One region of the Pseudomonas sp. C9-3 genome, then DNA from elsewhere that is predicted to be linked to it. Evidence: riboswitches for the same ligand, from Rfam matches in the RefSeq annotation. Region 1 holds a riboswitch; the other holds the start of a gene.
The links. A riboswitch is a leader RNA that binds a small molecule or an ion and turns the genes downstream of it on or off. The one in region 1 is predicted to bind manganese.

Region 1 (7,519 bases):
GGTTCGCCCCTTAACTTCACGTTAAGCGAGCGCTGCCACCCTTTGCCGCAAAACCGCCGCGGCGGCTATCCTGCTCGAGACGGCGGCGGAGCTGCACGAAAAGGGGGCGACCATGAGAATCCTGTTGGCAGAAGACGACCAGTTGCTGGGCGATGGCATTCGCGCGGGGCTGGGACTGGAAGGCGACACCGTGGACTGGGTAAACGACGGTGTAGCCGCCGAGCAGGCGCTGGAAACCGACGAGTTCGACCTACTGGTGCTCGACCTCGGCCTGCCACGTAAGGACGGCCTGGAAGTGCTTCGCAGCCTGCGCCGGCGTGGCAATCTGACCCCCGTCCTGATCCTTACCGCCCGCGACAAGGTGGCCGATCGCGTCGCAGGCCTGGACGCCGGCGCCGACGACTACCTGACCAAACCCTTCGACCTCGACGAGCTGCTCGCCCGCGTCCGCGCCCTCACCCGCCGCCATACCGGGCGCGCCGCGCCGCTGCTGAAACATGGTGAGCTCTCACTGGACCCGGCCACCCACCAGGTCAGCCTGGCGGGTGCACCGGTCGACCTGGCCCCGCGCGAGTACGCACTGCTACGCCTCCTGCTGGAACAACGCGGCAAGGTTCTGTCCCGTGCTCGTCTGGTGGAAGCCCTCTATGGCTGGGACGGCGACCTGGAGAGCAACGCCATCGAAGTTCACATCCATCACCTGCGGCGCAAGCTGGGCAACAGCCTGATCCGCACCGTGCGCGGCATCGGCTACGGCATCGACCGCCTCGACAGCGCGACACAATCTTGAGCGGCACCGTGCGCCGCGCCGGCTCTATCAGCCGCCGTCTGCTGCTGACGCTGATCGGCGGCGTATCGCTGCTCTGGCTGGTAGCCGGTCTGTTCACCTACCACCTCACGCGTCAACAGGTTAACCACCTCTACGACCAGGACATGGTCGACTTCGGCCAGGCCGCACTGAGCCTGGTGGACATTGCCGACTCCATCGACGCCGAGCCGACGCCGCCCGGTGACATTCTCTCGCGCAGCCGCAAGGCCATCGAAGGCTTGCCGCTGATCCACCGCGAAGCAACCCTGGGGTACTCCATCTGGTACCTAGGCGAGCCGCTGCTGACCACCAGCAACCCACCTCCGCATCTGGACCGCCAGCCGATGGGTTTCTCCGACCTTGAGCAGGACGGGGTGAACTATCGCGTCTTGCAGATCGAGTCCCCTGGCGCCGACGAAATCCGCATCTGGGTCTTCGAGGACCTGCACTACCGCTCCAAGACGCTCCACCTGTTGCTGTTCAGCGCACTGTTCCCGCTGCTGCTGGCCCTACCACTGTTCGGGGTACTCGTGTGGTTCGGCGTGCGCCAGGGCCTCGCGCCGTTGCGCGGCCTGATCGAACAGGTGCACCAGCGTAGCGCCCATAGCCTGCACCCACTGGCGCTGAGTCGGGCGCCAGTGGAAGTACACAGCCTCGTCAACGAACTGAACCTGCTGCTGGAGCGGCTGAATTCGGCCATCGAAGCCGAACGCCGGCTGACCAGCGATGCCGCCCACGAAATCCGCACACCATTGGCGAGTCTGCGCACCCACGCCCAGGTAGCGCTGCGCTCTTCCGACCCCGCGGCCCACGCCCATGGCCTGAAGCAGGTCAGCCGCAGTGTCGAGCGGATCAGTGCACTGATGGAGCAGATCCTCCTGCTCGCCCGCCTGGACGCCGACGAATTGCATGAGATCTTCCGCCCCGTCGATCTTGGCCTGCTGGCGGAAGACACCATCGCCGACCTTGCCCCGCAAGCCATCGACAAGCACATCGAGCTGACCCTCGACAGCCAACACGCCAACCTGCTGGGCGTGGAAGCATGGCTCGGGCTGATGCTCACCAACCTCGTCGGCAACGCCCTGCGCTACACCCCTGAAGGCGGCCGCGTTGCCGTCACTCTGGAGACCAGCGATCACCAGGTGACCCTGTGGGTGCGCGACAACGGCCCCGGCGTCGCGCAAGCCGAACAGGCGGCGATCTTCACCCGCTTCTACCGCAGCCCGAACGTTGCCAGCAGCCACGGCAGCGGGCTGGGGCTGCCCATCGTCAAGCGCATCGTGGAAATCCACCACGGGCGTATTTCCCTGCACGAAGGCCTGGAAGGTGCGGGCTTGGGCGTCTGCGTCGAACTCCCGACCAACGTCGACCAATAAACCTGAACGCAACGAAAAAAACGGCAGTCCACCCTGTACGGTCCGCTCGGACGGTCCGCTACCACCGGTCACATTTGACAGGAGTACTGCCATGAAACGTGCCGCCCTGCTCATTACCGCCGCCCTGCTGGCATCGCCGGCCTTTGCCGCCGATCTGTGCAGCGACAATATCCAGAAGCTCGATGACGCGGTGAAAACCACCACCAACAACACACAGGCCCAGGAACAGGCCATGCGCCTGCAGGAACAGGCTGCCAAGGCGCAAGCCGCCGGCAACACCAAGGAGTGCATCGCGCACACCGAAAAAGCGCTGCAGCTGCTGAAGAAAAACAGCGGCGATGGCGGAGCCAACGGGTGATGCCCGGCATGGCGACCGGCTATCCAGCCGGTCGCCGTTCATAAGGCTCGCGAAGCCTCTGGCATTCGCAGCCCCGCAGTTGATTCCGCGCCCCCCTCACACGCCTAAGATGTAGCGATTCCCGACCACAAGAATCACAACCGGAATCGCCATGCCTGTGTCCCGCCTGCTCATCGCCAACCGTGGCGAGATCGCCATTCGTATCGCCCGCGCCGCTGCAGAACTGGGCATCCACAGCCTGGCGATCTACGCCGAAGACGACGTCGCCTCACTGCACACGCGCCAGGCTGATGAGGCTGCGGCCTTGAAAGGGCGTGGCGCCAGTGCCTACCTCGATCAGCAGCAGGTCGTTGATATCGCCCTGGCGCACGGCTGCGACGCCGTGCACCCAGGCTACGGCTTCCTTTCCGAGAACGCCGAATTCGCCCGCCGCTGCGAAGCCGCCGGTCTGACCTTCGTCGGCCCCGCGGCCGAGGTACTGGATGTATTCGGTGACAAGGCCCGCGCCCGCGACCTGGCTCGTGACCATGGTGTTGCGCTGGCCGCCGGCAGCAATCGCGCCACCTCGCAGGAGGACGCCGAGCGCTTCTTCCGCGAGCTGCCCGCCGGCGCCGGAATGATGATCAAGGCCCTGGCCGGCGGCGGTGGACGCGGCATGCGCGCCGTAAGCCGCGCCGAGGACATCGCCGATGCCTACGCCCGCTGCCAGGCCGAGGCCCGCGCGGCGTTCGGCGATGATCGCCTCTACGTCGAGCGGCTGATCCAGCGCGCCCGCCATATCGAGGTGCAAGTCGTCGGCGATGGCCGCTCCGTCAGCCATCTCGGGGAACGCGACTGCACGCTGCAACGGCGCCACCAGAAGCTGCTGGAAATCGCCCCCAGCCCCAACCTCCACCCACGCCTGCGTGGCGCCATCCTCGCCGCCGCCGTACGCCTGGCCGAGGCGGTGAACTATCGCGGCCTCGGCACCTTCGAGTTCCTGCTGGACGAAGACAGCGGTGACTTCGTCTTCATGGAAGCCAACCCGCGCCTGCAGGTGGAGCACACCGTCACCGAGGCGGTGACCGGCATCGACCTGGTGCAGGCGCAACTGCGCATCGCCGCCGGCGCCAGCCTCGCTGACCTGAACCTGACCCAGACCGAAATACCCGCACCGCGCGGCTACGCCCTGCAACTGCGGATCAACCTGGAAAGCCTCGCCAGCGACGGCACGCCGCATCTGGCCTGCGGCACCCTCAGCGCCTACGAACCACCCAGCGGCCCCGGCCTGCGCGTGGACGGCTACGGCTACGCCGGTTACCGCAACAGCGCCGGCTACGACTCGCTGCTGGCCAAGCTGATCGTCCACGGCAACGGTGGTTATCCACAACTGGTGCAGCGCGCCTACCGCGCACTCTGCGAGTTCCGCCTGGAAGGCGTGGCGAGCAACATCCCGCTGCTGCTCAACCTGCTGCGCCAGCCGGCGGTGGCGGACAACCAGGTCACCACGCGCTACATCGAAGAACACCTGCCGGCGCTGCTCGGTGCGCAGGACCACGCCCACCCGCACCGCTTCTTCAGCCACGCCAGCGCTGCGCCGCAAGCCCAGCGCACCGCCGAATCCCCCACCGGCTGCGTTCCGCTGGCGACGCCCAGTGCAGGTGTTCTCGTCAGCCTGAACGTGGCGCCCGGCGACGCCGTCGCCCAGGGCCAGACCATTGCAGTGGTCGAAGCGATGAAGATGGAGTTCGAGGTGAAGGCCAGCGCCAGCGGCATCGTCCACAGCCTGGCTGCCACCCCCGGCGACAGCCTCGGCGAAGGCGACGCGCTGCTGTTCGTCGAACCGGCCGACATCCAGGCGCAGGACAACCAGAGCGAGGCCGCCATTGACCTGGACGCCATCCGCACCGACCTCGCCGAAGTCCTCGAGCGCCACGCCATCGGCCTCGACGAACGTCGGCCGGACGCCGTCGCCAAGCGCCACCGGATCGGCAAGCGCACGACTCGCGAAAACCTCGCCGACCTGCTGGATGACGGCAGCTTCATCGAGTACGGCGCATTGGCCATCGCGGCACAGCGGCGGCGGCGCAGCGTCGAGGAACTGATCACCAGCAGCCCCGCCGACGGCCTGGTCAGCGGCCTGGGCAGCATCAACGCCGCGCAGTTCGGCGACGAGAAAGCCCGCTGCCTGGTCCTGGCCTACGACTACACCGTGTTCGCCGGTACCCAGGGCGTGATGAACCACAAGAAGACCGACCGCATGCTGCACCTCGCCGAGCAGTGGCGCATCCCGCTGGTGCTCTACGCCGAAGGTGGCGGTGGGCGCCCGGGTGATACCGACTTCGTCGGCGTGGCCGGACTGGACAACATGAGCTTCGTCGGCCTAGCGCGGCTCTCCGGGCTGGTGCCGCTGGTGGGCGTGGTCTCCGGTCGCTGCTTCGCCGGCAACGCCGCGCTGCTCGGTTGCTGCGACGTGATCATCGCCACCCGCGATACCAGCCTGGGCATGGCCGGCCCGGCCATGATCGAAGGTGGCGGCCTGGGCAGGTTCGCCCCCGAGGAAGTCGGCCCCAGCGACGTGCAGAGCGCCAACGGCGTGATCGACGTGCTGGTGGAAGACGAAGCCGAAGCCACCCGCATCGCCCGCCAGTACCTTGCCTACTTCCAGGGCGACACCGCCGACTGGCAGTGCGCCGACCAGCGCCTGCTGCGCCATGCGGTGCCGGAGAATCGTCTGCGCGTCTACGACATCCGCCTGGTCATCGAACAATTGGCGGACAGCGGCTCGGTGCTGGAGCTGCGCCGTGGCTTCGCCGCCGGCATGATCACCGCGCTGGTGCGCATCGAAGGCAAACCCTTCGGCCTGATCGCCAACAACCCCATGCACCTGGGCGGCGCCATCGATGCCGAAGCCGGCGACAAGGCCGCGCGCTTCATGCAGCTGTGCGACGCCTTCGACCTGCCGATCATCTCGCTGTGCGACACCCCCGGCTTCATGGTCGGCCCGGAGGCGGAAAAGACCGGCACCGTGCGCCATGTCTCGCGCATGTTCGTTACCGCCGCCAGCCTTACGGTGCCCTTCTTCACCGTCGTGCTGCGCAAGGGCTACGGCCTCGGCGCGCAAGCCATGGCCGCCGGCAGCTTCCACGCGGCGCTGTTCACCGTGGCCTGGCCCAGCGGCGAATTCGGTGCCATGGGCCTGGAAGGCGCGATCCGCCTCGGCTACGCCAAGGAGCTGGCCGCCGTGGAAGATGCGCAGGAGCGCCAGGCGCTGTTCGATAAGCTGGTCGCCGCGGCCTACCGCAACGGCAAGGGGCTGAACATGGCGAGCTACCTGGAGATCGACGACGTCATCGACCCGGCCGACACTCGTCGCTGGCTGCTGCGCGGGCTGGCTTCGACGCCACGTCCGGCGCAGCGTCAGGGGAAAAAGCGTCCACTGATCGATACCTGGTAAACCATGGGTTGAGCTGCGCGGCCGATCCGCTAAAATGCGCGGCGTCATTGGGGAGTAGCCGACCGTTCCGCGAACGGGGGCGACGTCAACACACTTGGCCCGCAGGCCATGGCGTCGTCAGCAGCTTTGCCTGGCAAGACCTTTGACCACGTGATCTCCGCAACGGCCGGGGAGATGCGTGGTCATGGGTACTACACCGGCCGGGAGCTTCACCGTGATGCACCACCCCATTCTTCGCTCCACCTGTCTGGAGCTGCACGCATGCTGACCTTCATCCTCGAACTGCTCGGCATGCTGCTGGTGATCCTGGTCGCCGCCGAACTCTTCACCAATGCGCTGGAACACTTTGGCGAACGCCTGGGTATCTCCGAAGGCGTCACAGGCTCGCTGTTCGCCGCCGTCGGCACGGCGCTGCCGGAAACCCTGATACCGCTGCTCGCCCTGTTCGCCGGCACCAGCAACATCACGCTCAACGAGGAAGTCGGCGTCGGCGCCATCCTCGGCGCACCGCTGATGCTCTCCACCCTCTCCACCTGCCTGATGGCCTGCTTCGCCTGGCGCGCCCGCGGCCTGCTCGGGCGCATCCGCCCGGAACGCAGCGGCCTGCAGCGTGACCTGAACTTCTTCCTGGTCGCCTTCAGCTTCGCCACCATCGCCATGTTCGTGCCGGCGGAATTGCGCTCCGTGCGCATCGCCCTCAGCGTGCTGCTGGTACTCACCTACGTCGCCTACATCACCCTGACCCTGCGCGCCTCGCGGAGCCTGGTGGACGACGGCCACGGCACCGAAGCCGACCACCACATGTACCTGTCGCGCATCGGCCTGCCGACCAACCTCGCCACCATCCTGCTCCAGCTGTTGCTGGGTCTGGCGCTGCTGGTGCTGGGCGCGAAAGGCTTCATCCATGGGGTGGAAGGCCTGTCGCACCTGCTAGGCATCTCCGCGCTGCTGCTGTCGCTGCTGATCATCCCCATCGCCACGGAGCTGCCGGAGAAGATCAACAGCATCCTCTGGGTCCGCCGCGGCCGCGACACCCTGGCCTTCGGCAACATCAGTGGCGCCATGGTTTTCCAGGGCACCCTGCTGCCCGCCATCGGCATCCTGCTCACGCCCTGGCAGCCGCGCGTCGAGGTCCTCACCGGCGTGCTGATCACGCTGGGCGCCGCGTTCTGGCTGCGACTCAACGCCCAGCGCAGCAGTGGATTGCCGGTCTGGGTGCTGCTGCTCAATGGCGTGCTGTATGCCGCCTATCTGGGTGTCACCCTGTCGCGCTGACGCGCGCGGCTCATTGCCTACACTGACAGTCCGGGCTGCCGCTTCGGCGGCAGCCGCACGACTAGCGATACGCCGAAGGAGTGAGCATGAAAATCCTGGTAGTCCTGACCTCCCACGACCAGCTCGGCAACACCGGCAAGAAAACCGGGTTCTGGCTCGAGGAGTTCGCCGCGCCCTACTATGTCTTCAAGGATGCCGGCGCCAGCCTGACGCTGGCCTCGCCCAAGGGCGGCCAGCCACCGCTGGACCCCAAGAGCGACGAGGAA
Region 2 (7,519 bases), 260 kb from region 1:
CCATCTCGCCGGCGCCGTTGTAGAGCTGGCTGTCGGCGGTCTTGAGCAGGTCCTGGATGAAGTCCAGCGACAGGTCCACACCGACGGTGCCCTTGAACTGGCCCTTGACCATGATCGGTGCGTTGAAGGAGGACATCAGCACCATCTTGCCGCCCATTTCGTAGGGCGCCGGGTCAATGATGCACGGCTGGTGCTTCTCTTTCGGGCACAGGTAGTACTCGCCTTCGCGCACGCCGGTGGGCTGCATCTTCTGGCTTTCCAGGGTGTCGCCCATGGCCTCGACGGTGAGGCCGCCGTCCTTGCGGTACCACCAGGGCATGAAGCGGCCGCTGGCGTCATAGCCGGGCAGGCCCGAGTACTGGCTGTCGTTGCCGGCGAAGGCGTTGGGTTCCCAGCCGGCGAAGGCGTCGAGCAGCTTGGGGTTCTGCGCCACGGTCTGGCGCAGCAGGTTGGACATGCCGGCGCGGCCGATGCCCAGCAGCGGCTGGCCATTGGCGTCGGTCTCGTCGAGCAGGGCGTTGGTGTTGGCCAGGTCGCGGGCGACCGTCAGGGGGTACTCCAGCTCGCGCTGGATCTGGGCGACCTGGCCGCGCGCCATGGCCACCAGGCGTTCATTGATCACCTGTTCGAGCAGCGCCTGGGTGCGCTCCTGCACCAGCGCCTGGGTCCGAGAGCCGGCGAACAATGCGTACAGCACCAACGCCGCGACCACTGCCAGAACGCTGGCACCGGCCAGCGCCACCACGGAAAACTGGATCGACTTGAATTTCATACGGGTACCCGGAATGCGCCAGAAGCCTGCGTGTCTATCTGTATCGGCAGGACCGGGGAAATTCCTTAGGCGGCCGTTGTAATGGGTTGTAACGCGGCTGTTCACCGCCTGTCGCAGGATTGTCGGCGCTGGCCGGGAGGTCTAGCATGTGATGTCAAAATGAAATTACTCGGCCGCGCCGAGCGCCCAGGGCCTGTACTTGAACGGGTGACGAGGGCGCCGCCGACGGTTGACCCGTGGTGGCGGCGCGCACCTGCGATGGCCCCTGCCGCGTATGTCACGACAGATGGCTCCAGGTCCCTTCCGATCAGCCGGTCCGGTTTCGTAAGTCACTGCTGCGCCGGCTGTTTCCTGGCAGTTGCCGGGCACCGGGGGTGGGCCTACCATGCGCGCTGTCCGTGGGAGATTGCATTGTTTCGGGAGAGCAACATGCCCAGAGTTTTCCGTATCGCCGGCCTGGCCGCCGCGCTGATGCTTACTGCCTGCCAGCAGGTGAACACCACCAGCGGCGGCGTCGTCGGCGTCGAGCGCAAACAGACCATGTTCAGCATGCTGTCCAGCGCGCAGGTCGACCAGATGTACGCGCAGTCCTACCAGCAGACCCTCAGCGAGGCCTCCAAGGCCGGCAAGCTGGATGCCAGCAGCAGCGTCGCCAAGCGCGTGAAGGCCATTGCCGACCGGCTGATTCCGCAGACCGGCGCATTCCGCCCGGATGCGCCGTCGTGGAAGTGGGAAGTCAACGTGATCCAGAGCGACGAGCTCAACGCCAACTGCGGTCCCGGCGGCAAGATCATCGTCTACACCGGGCTGATCGATAAGCTGAAGCTGACCGACGACGAACTCGCCGCGGTGATGGGCCACGAAATCGCCCACGCCCTGCGCGAGCACGGCCGCGAGGCCATGTCCCGCGCCTACGCCGAACAGGTCGGCCTCGGCCTGGGCGGCCAGTTGCTGGGCCTGGGCCAGACCAGCGTGGACCTCGCCCACCAGGTCGTCGAATACAGCATGACCCTGCCCAACAGTCGGCAGAACGAAAACGAGGCCGACCTGATTGGCCTGGAATTGGCGGCGCGAGCCGGTTATAACCCCAACGCCGCTATCACCTTGTGGCAGAAGATGGGGCAAGCCGGGGGCGACGCCCCGCCGGAAATCCTCAGCACTCACCCTGCGGATAGCACGCGGATGGCCAACCTGCAGGCCGCCATCCCGAAGGTCATGCCGCTCTACGAGCAGGCCAAGACTCGCTGAGCAGTGTTTTTGCAGCAGGGGTTCGTGATTCTCTCGAACGGCCAGGAGCGGCGTAAGGTTGCGCCGCTTTATCCAGTGAACAGGGAGCACCCGTGAAAATCGCTGTACTCGGAGCCACCGGGCTCCTGGGCCACCACGCCGCACGCGCGATCAAGGCGGCCGGCCACCAGCTGGTGCTGATCCATCGACCCTCGTCGCAGATCCAGCGCCTGGCCTACCTGGAGCCTGAGTGCCGGGTAGCCGAACTCTTCGATCACCAGGGCATGGCTCGCGCGCTGAGCGGCCTAGACGCGGTGATCTTCAGCGCCGGCTACTACCCGGTGCGGCCGCGCCGCTGGCAGGAGGAAGTCGCCAGTGCGCTGGACCTGACCAACCATTTCTATGCGGCCTGCCTGCAGGCCAAGGTGCCGCGCATCCTCTACGTCGGCTCGGCGTTCGCCATGCCTTCGCATCCGCAAGGGTTGCCGGGGCACGAAGGGCTGTTCTACGAAGGGCTGCCCACCGGCAAGAGCGCCTACGTGATGTGCAAGTGGGCGCTCGACGAGCAGGCTCGTGAACAGGCTCGCGGCGGGCTGCCGGTGGTGATCGGGATTCCCGGCATGGTGCTGGGCGAGCTGGACATCGGCCCGACCACCGGCCGCCTGATCACCGCCATCGGCCGCGACGAGATGCTGCATTACGTGCCGGGGCGACGAAATGTCATCGATGCTTCCGAAGCCGGGCGCGGTCTGCTCAAGGCCCTGGAGCGCGGCCGGGTAGGGGAGCGCTACCTGCTCACCGGGCACAACATCGAAATGGCCGAGCTGACCGCGACCATCGCCAGGTTGCAGGGCAAGCCGGCGCCAACGCCGATGCCGCTGCACCGCGCCCGCGCGCTGGCGACCCTGGGGCGCTGGCGCTATCGCCTGACCGGCAAGATGCCGTTGCTCGACGACACCGCCATCGAGGTGATGGCCGGCGGGCAGTTCCTCGACGGCCGCAAGGCGCGCGAAGAGCTGGGCTTCGAGTCGCATGTGCCGCTGCAGGATACGCTGGAGCGGGCCATTTCCTGGTTCCACGCCAACGATTACCTCTGAGCTCGAGGCTCGGGCCCTGTAGGAGCGAGCTTGCTCGCGAACCGCATAACACCGAGCGGTTCCTGTTCGCGAGCTAGCTCGCTCCTACAAGAGCAGCACCGGGAGCGAGGAAGAAAAAAGCCCGGCGGATGCCGGGCTTTTTCTTTGTCAGGGCAGCGCCTTCTCGGCAAACGGCCGGTTGGGCAGCCCCATCTGTGCGCGGAAGCTCTCCATGTCGAACAGCGTGCACAACTCCTGCACCTGGTCCTGGCTGTTGAACACCCAGAAACCCATGGCCGAGATGCTGACGATGCGGTCGCTGGCCGGGTAACCCAGCACAGGCCTGACGATGCAGCCCATCAACGTGCTCCAGGTGAAGACCTTGTTGCCCTCGCGAATGCATTCCTCGACGGCCACTTCCAGGTCATCCATGCCGCCACGGATTTCCTCTACCAGCGCTCGGTAGCCGGCGTTGTCCAGCGGCTGGGCGGTGAAGGCGCTCTTGTAGATGAAGTCCGGGCTGTGCAGTTGTTCCACCAGCGCCAGGTGCCCCTTGTTCCAGGCCAGGTCGATGTGATGGCGGGCGACTTTCTTCAGGTCTTTTTCCGGCATGGCGACATCCTTTGTCGTAGGAGGCGGAAACGCCACTGTGTATCGCAGGCGATACACAGGCATTGGCCGGCGCGCCAGCCTCCCCTCGAAAAGCTGTCGGTCAGAACACGCCGCCCAGTTTCAGCGCGTGGTACACGGCGGCCAGGCCGAGGACGGCGAAGGCTGCGGCAGCCAGGCGGCGGATCAGGTTCAGTGGCAGGCGCTCGGCGGCGAAGTTGCCGGCCAGGACCACCGGCACGTTGGCGATCAGCATGCCCAGGGTGGTACCGATCACCACGAGCCAGAAGTGCGGGTACTGCGCGGCCAGCATCACGGTGGCGACCTGGGTCTTGTCGCCCATCTCGGCGAGGAAGAAGGCGATCAGGGTGGTGAGGAAGGGGCCGAATTTCTTCAGCGAACCTTCTTCGTCGTCATCCAGTTTGTCCGGGATCAGAGTCCAGCCGGCAACGGCCAGGAAGGACACGGCCAGTACCCAGCTCAGCGTGGCTTCGGAGAAGAAGCTGGCGACCCAGCTGCCGACAGCGCCGGCGGCGAAGTGGTTGGCCAGGGTGGCGGCGATGATCCCGGCGATGATCGGCCAGGGCTTGCGGAAACGCGCGGCGAGGACGAGCGCGAGCAGTTGCGTCTTGTCGCCGATTTCCGCGAGGGCAACGATCAGGGTGGGGACGAAGAGGGATTCCATCAGGCGTTCCTAAAGGGGGCGGGTCGACTAATCACCATGACACGCGCCACCTGCCCGCCCCGGGTCAGGTTGCTCGTGTCATAGGTCTTGTCAAACCCGGGCCTGAACGCTGCAGGCCTGGATCGTACGCGCCATGGTCTGCGGACCAAGTGTGTTGACGCGTACCGGGCGAGCCGGTTGCTCGCGGGAGACTACTCCCCTAGGACGGGGCGCATTCTGCCCAAGTCCTAGGACTTGGGCAAGCCTGCGTGTCGGATCATTCGCGGGTGGGACGAATGTCCATGTCTTCGTAGCGGATGAAGCGGGTCTTGTTCTTGAAGCGGTAGCCCAGCCAGATGGCGAGGAACAGCGGGATGGTGATGTAGGTGGCGACCAGCCCGGCCCAGTCCACGTGTTCGCCGACGAAGGCCTGGTAGTTCTGCCCCAGGGTGATGACCAGGCAGAGGACGAAGGCGAACAGCGGGCCGAAGGGGAACCACTTGGCGCGGTAGGGCAGGTCGTCGAGGTTGCCGCCCTGCAGCACGAAGCCCTTGCGGAAGCGGTAGTGCGACACGGCGATGCCCAGCCAGACGATGAAGCCGCACATGCCCGACGCGTTGAGCAGCCAGGTGTAGACGGTCTTGTCGCCGATGAAGCTGGTGAGGAAGCACAGCGCGCCGATCAGCGTGGTGGCGTACAGCGCGTAGCGCGGCACACCGCTCTCGGACACCTGGGTGAACAGGCGCGGCGCCTTGCCTTGGGTGGCCATGGTGTAGAGCATCCGGGTGGAAGCGTACATGCCCGAGTTGCCAGCGGAGAGGATCGCCGAGAGGATCACCGCGTTCATCACGCCGGCCGCGGCGGCGAGGCCCGCCCGCTCGAACAGCAGGGTGAAGGGCGAGGTGCTGATGTCGCTGCTGTCGGTCTTGAGCAGGTTCGGATCGGTGTAGGGAATCAGCATGCCGATGACGAAGATCGACAGGATGTAGAACATCAGGATTCGCCAGAACACCTGGCGGATGGCGATGGGAATGGACTTCTGCGGGTTCTCCGATTCGCCTGCGGCGACGCCGATCAGCTCGGTGCCCTGGAACGAGAACCCGGCGATCATCGCCACCCCGATCATCGCCTGCAGGCCGCCGACGAAGGGCGCGTCACCGGTGGTGAAGTTGCTGAAGCCGGGGCTGTCGATGCCGTGCATGATGCCGATGATGCTCGCCAGGCCGATGCCGATGAAGACCACCACGGCGACCACCTTGATCAGCGCGAACCAGAACTCGCTCTCGCCGAAACCCTTCACCGAGAAGAAGTTGAGCATGAACATGATGCCCAGGAAGCCGGCGCTCCAGTACATGCCGGAGACTTCCGGGAACCAGAACTTCATCACCAGCTGCGCCGCCACCAGCTCGGCGGCAATGGTCACCGCCCAGTTGTACCAGTAGTTCCAGCCCATGGCGAAGCCGAAGCCATCGTCGATGAAACGACTGCCATAGGTGCAGAACGAGCCGGAATCGGGAATGTAGGCCGCCAGTTCGCCGAGGCTGGTCATGAGGAAGAACACCATCAGCCCGATCAGCGCATAGGCCAGCAGTGCGCCGCCGGGGCCTGCGGTGGCGATGGTGCTGCCGGAGGCGACGAACAACCCGGTGCCGATGGAGCCGCCGATGGCGATCATATTCAGGTGGCGTGGCTTGAGAGAGCGCTTGAGGTGATGCGGCTTCTCTTTGGGCCCCATGGCGAATGTCAGTTCGACGTCATCTTTGATTCTGCGATTCACGGGTGTCCTCGATATTTCAGGGCGAGCGGCGATGCGCCGATCCGGGCAGGCTCGGTGGAGTGTAGTGCGAGCCTGGGATCAGCGCCGGGCGCTGTAGAGTCGGAAGCCGTCGGCCTCGGCCAGGGTACGGCAGGGGCCCAGGTGCTGTTCGATCAGCGGCGGGTATTTCAGGAAGCTGTTGGCCACCAGGCGCAGCTCGCCGCCGGGCGCCAGGTGGCGCGCCGACTGGCGCAGCAGGTGTTCGGTGGTGGCGTAGCTGGTGTGCACGCCCTGGTGGAAGGGCGGGTTGGTGACGATGGCGGCCAACTCGCTTGGCGCGGCGTCGATGCCGTCGCCGGCGATCACGTCGCCTTCCAGTCCGTTGGCAGCCAGGGTCAGGCGGCTGCTTTCGACGGCGAAGGCGTCGACGTCCAGCAGGGTCAGCCGGCTTTGTGGATAACGTCGCTTGAGCGTCGCGCCGAGCACGCCGGCGCCACAGCCGAAGTCCAGCAGGTGGCCGACGGGCAGCTTGTCCAGGTGCTCCAGCAGCAGGGCGCTGCCGCGATCCAGGCGGCCATGGCTGAACACGCCCGGCAGGGTAATGACGTGCAGCGGGCCGTCCGCCAGCGGCAGTTCATAGCGTTGCGCGAGGGCATGCAGGTCAGGCGCTGCCGGGGCGCCGTCGATGTGCGTGTGCCACAGCTGGCAGTGGCGAGCGCTGTCGAGCTTGCTGGCGCGGCCGAATTCGCCGAGCTGCTTGCTGGCGCGCTCGACGCCGGCACGCTTCTCACCGACCAGGTACAGCTCGCCGTCCGGCACGCAACTGGCCAGCGCGGCCAGCAGGTAATCGGTCAGTTCGCGGGACTTGGGCAGGAACAGCACCGCGGCGTCGAACTGGCCTTCGGGCGGTGTGGCGCCGAAGTGGCAGCGGTCGGCGTAGCGGGCTTCGAGCTGCCGGGCCTCGCCGGCGTGCCAACTCCAGCCTTGCGCCTGCGGCAGGTCGCCAAGCAGGGCGTCGGCGGGCAGGCCGGCGAGCAGGACGCGGCCCTGGAAGCGCTCGATCTGGCGCAGCAGCACTTCACTGGTGGGGGCGTTGGACATGCGGCCTCCTCGAAAAAAGGGCGCGAGTTTAGCAGGGCTGCCGCGGCCGAGCCTAGGCGAGCCGCACCTCGGCGTTCTTCCAGAAGTCCTCGCCACGCAGTTCCAGCGCGCCGGCCGCGACTTGTGCGCGCAGGCGCCAGGCGGCCAGCAGGTCGCTGACGAACAGGCCGTCGACGTAGGCCATGGTCGGCCCGATCAGCGATTGCACCGGGCGCCAGGACTCGCTGGCGCTGTCCAGCAGGATGCGGTCGATATGTGCGTAACCGGTGCCGCTCAACTGGCCATCGAGCCACAGGCGCAACTCGGCGTTTTCA

Region 2: another riboswitch for manganese. It lies ahead of RS899_RS21185 (TMEM165/GDT1 family protein); the one in region 1 lies ahead of RS899_RS22410 (sodium:calcium antiporter).

What each region holds. Positions count from the first base shown of each region.
Region 1 covers NZ_CP135919.1:4,873,289-4,880,807, forward strand. Annotated here, with positions in the region: gene RS899_RS22390 (response regulator) at 113-790, shown strand; gene RS899_RS22395 (sensor histidine kinase) at 787-2,184, shown strand; gene RS899_RS22400 (hypothetical protein) at 2,276-2,542, shown strand; gene RS899_RS22405 (acetyl-CoA carboxylase family protein) at 2,694-5,978, shown strand; yybP-ykoY riboswitch at 6,016-6,188, shown strand; gene RS899_RS22410 (sodium:calcium antiporter) at 6,240-7,253, shown strand; gene RS899_RS22415 (type 1 glutamine amidotransferase domain-containing protein) at 7,340-7,519, shown strand, end outside.
Region 2 covers NZ_CP135919.1:4,617,461-4,624,979, reverse strand. Annotated here, with positions in the region: gene RS899_RS21205 (methyl-accepting chemotaxis protein) at 1-772, opposite strand, end outside; gene RS899_RS21200 (M48 family metallopeptidase) at 1,202-2,020, shown strand; gene RS899_RS21195 (NAD-dependent epimerase/dehydratase family protein) at 2,113-3,096, shown strand; gene RS899_RS21190 (ketosteroid isomerase-related protein) at 3,244-3,687, opposite strand; gene RS899_RS21185 (TMEM165/GDT1 family protein) at 3,788-4,369, opposite strand; yybP-ykoY riboswitch at 4,375-4,581, opposite strand; gene RS899_RS21180 (amino acid permease) at 4,626-6,083, opposite strand; gene RS899_RS21175 (class I SAM-dependent methyltransferase) at 6,204-7,205, opposite strand; gene RS899_RS21170 (DUF1835 domain-containing protein) at 7,258-7,519, opposite strand, start outside.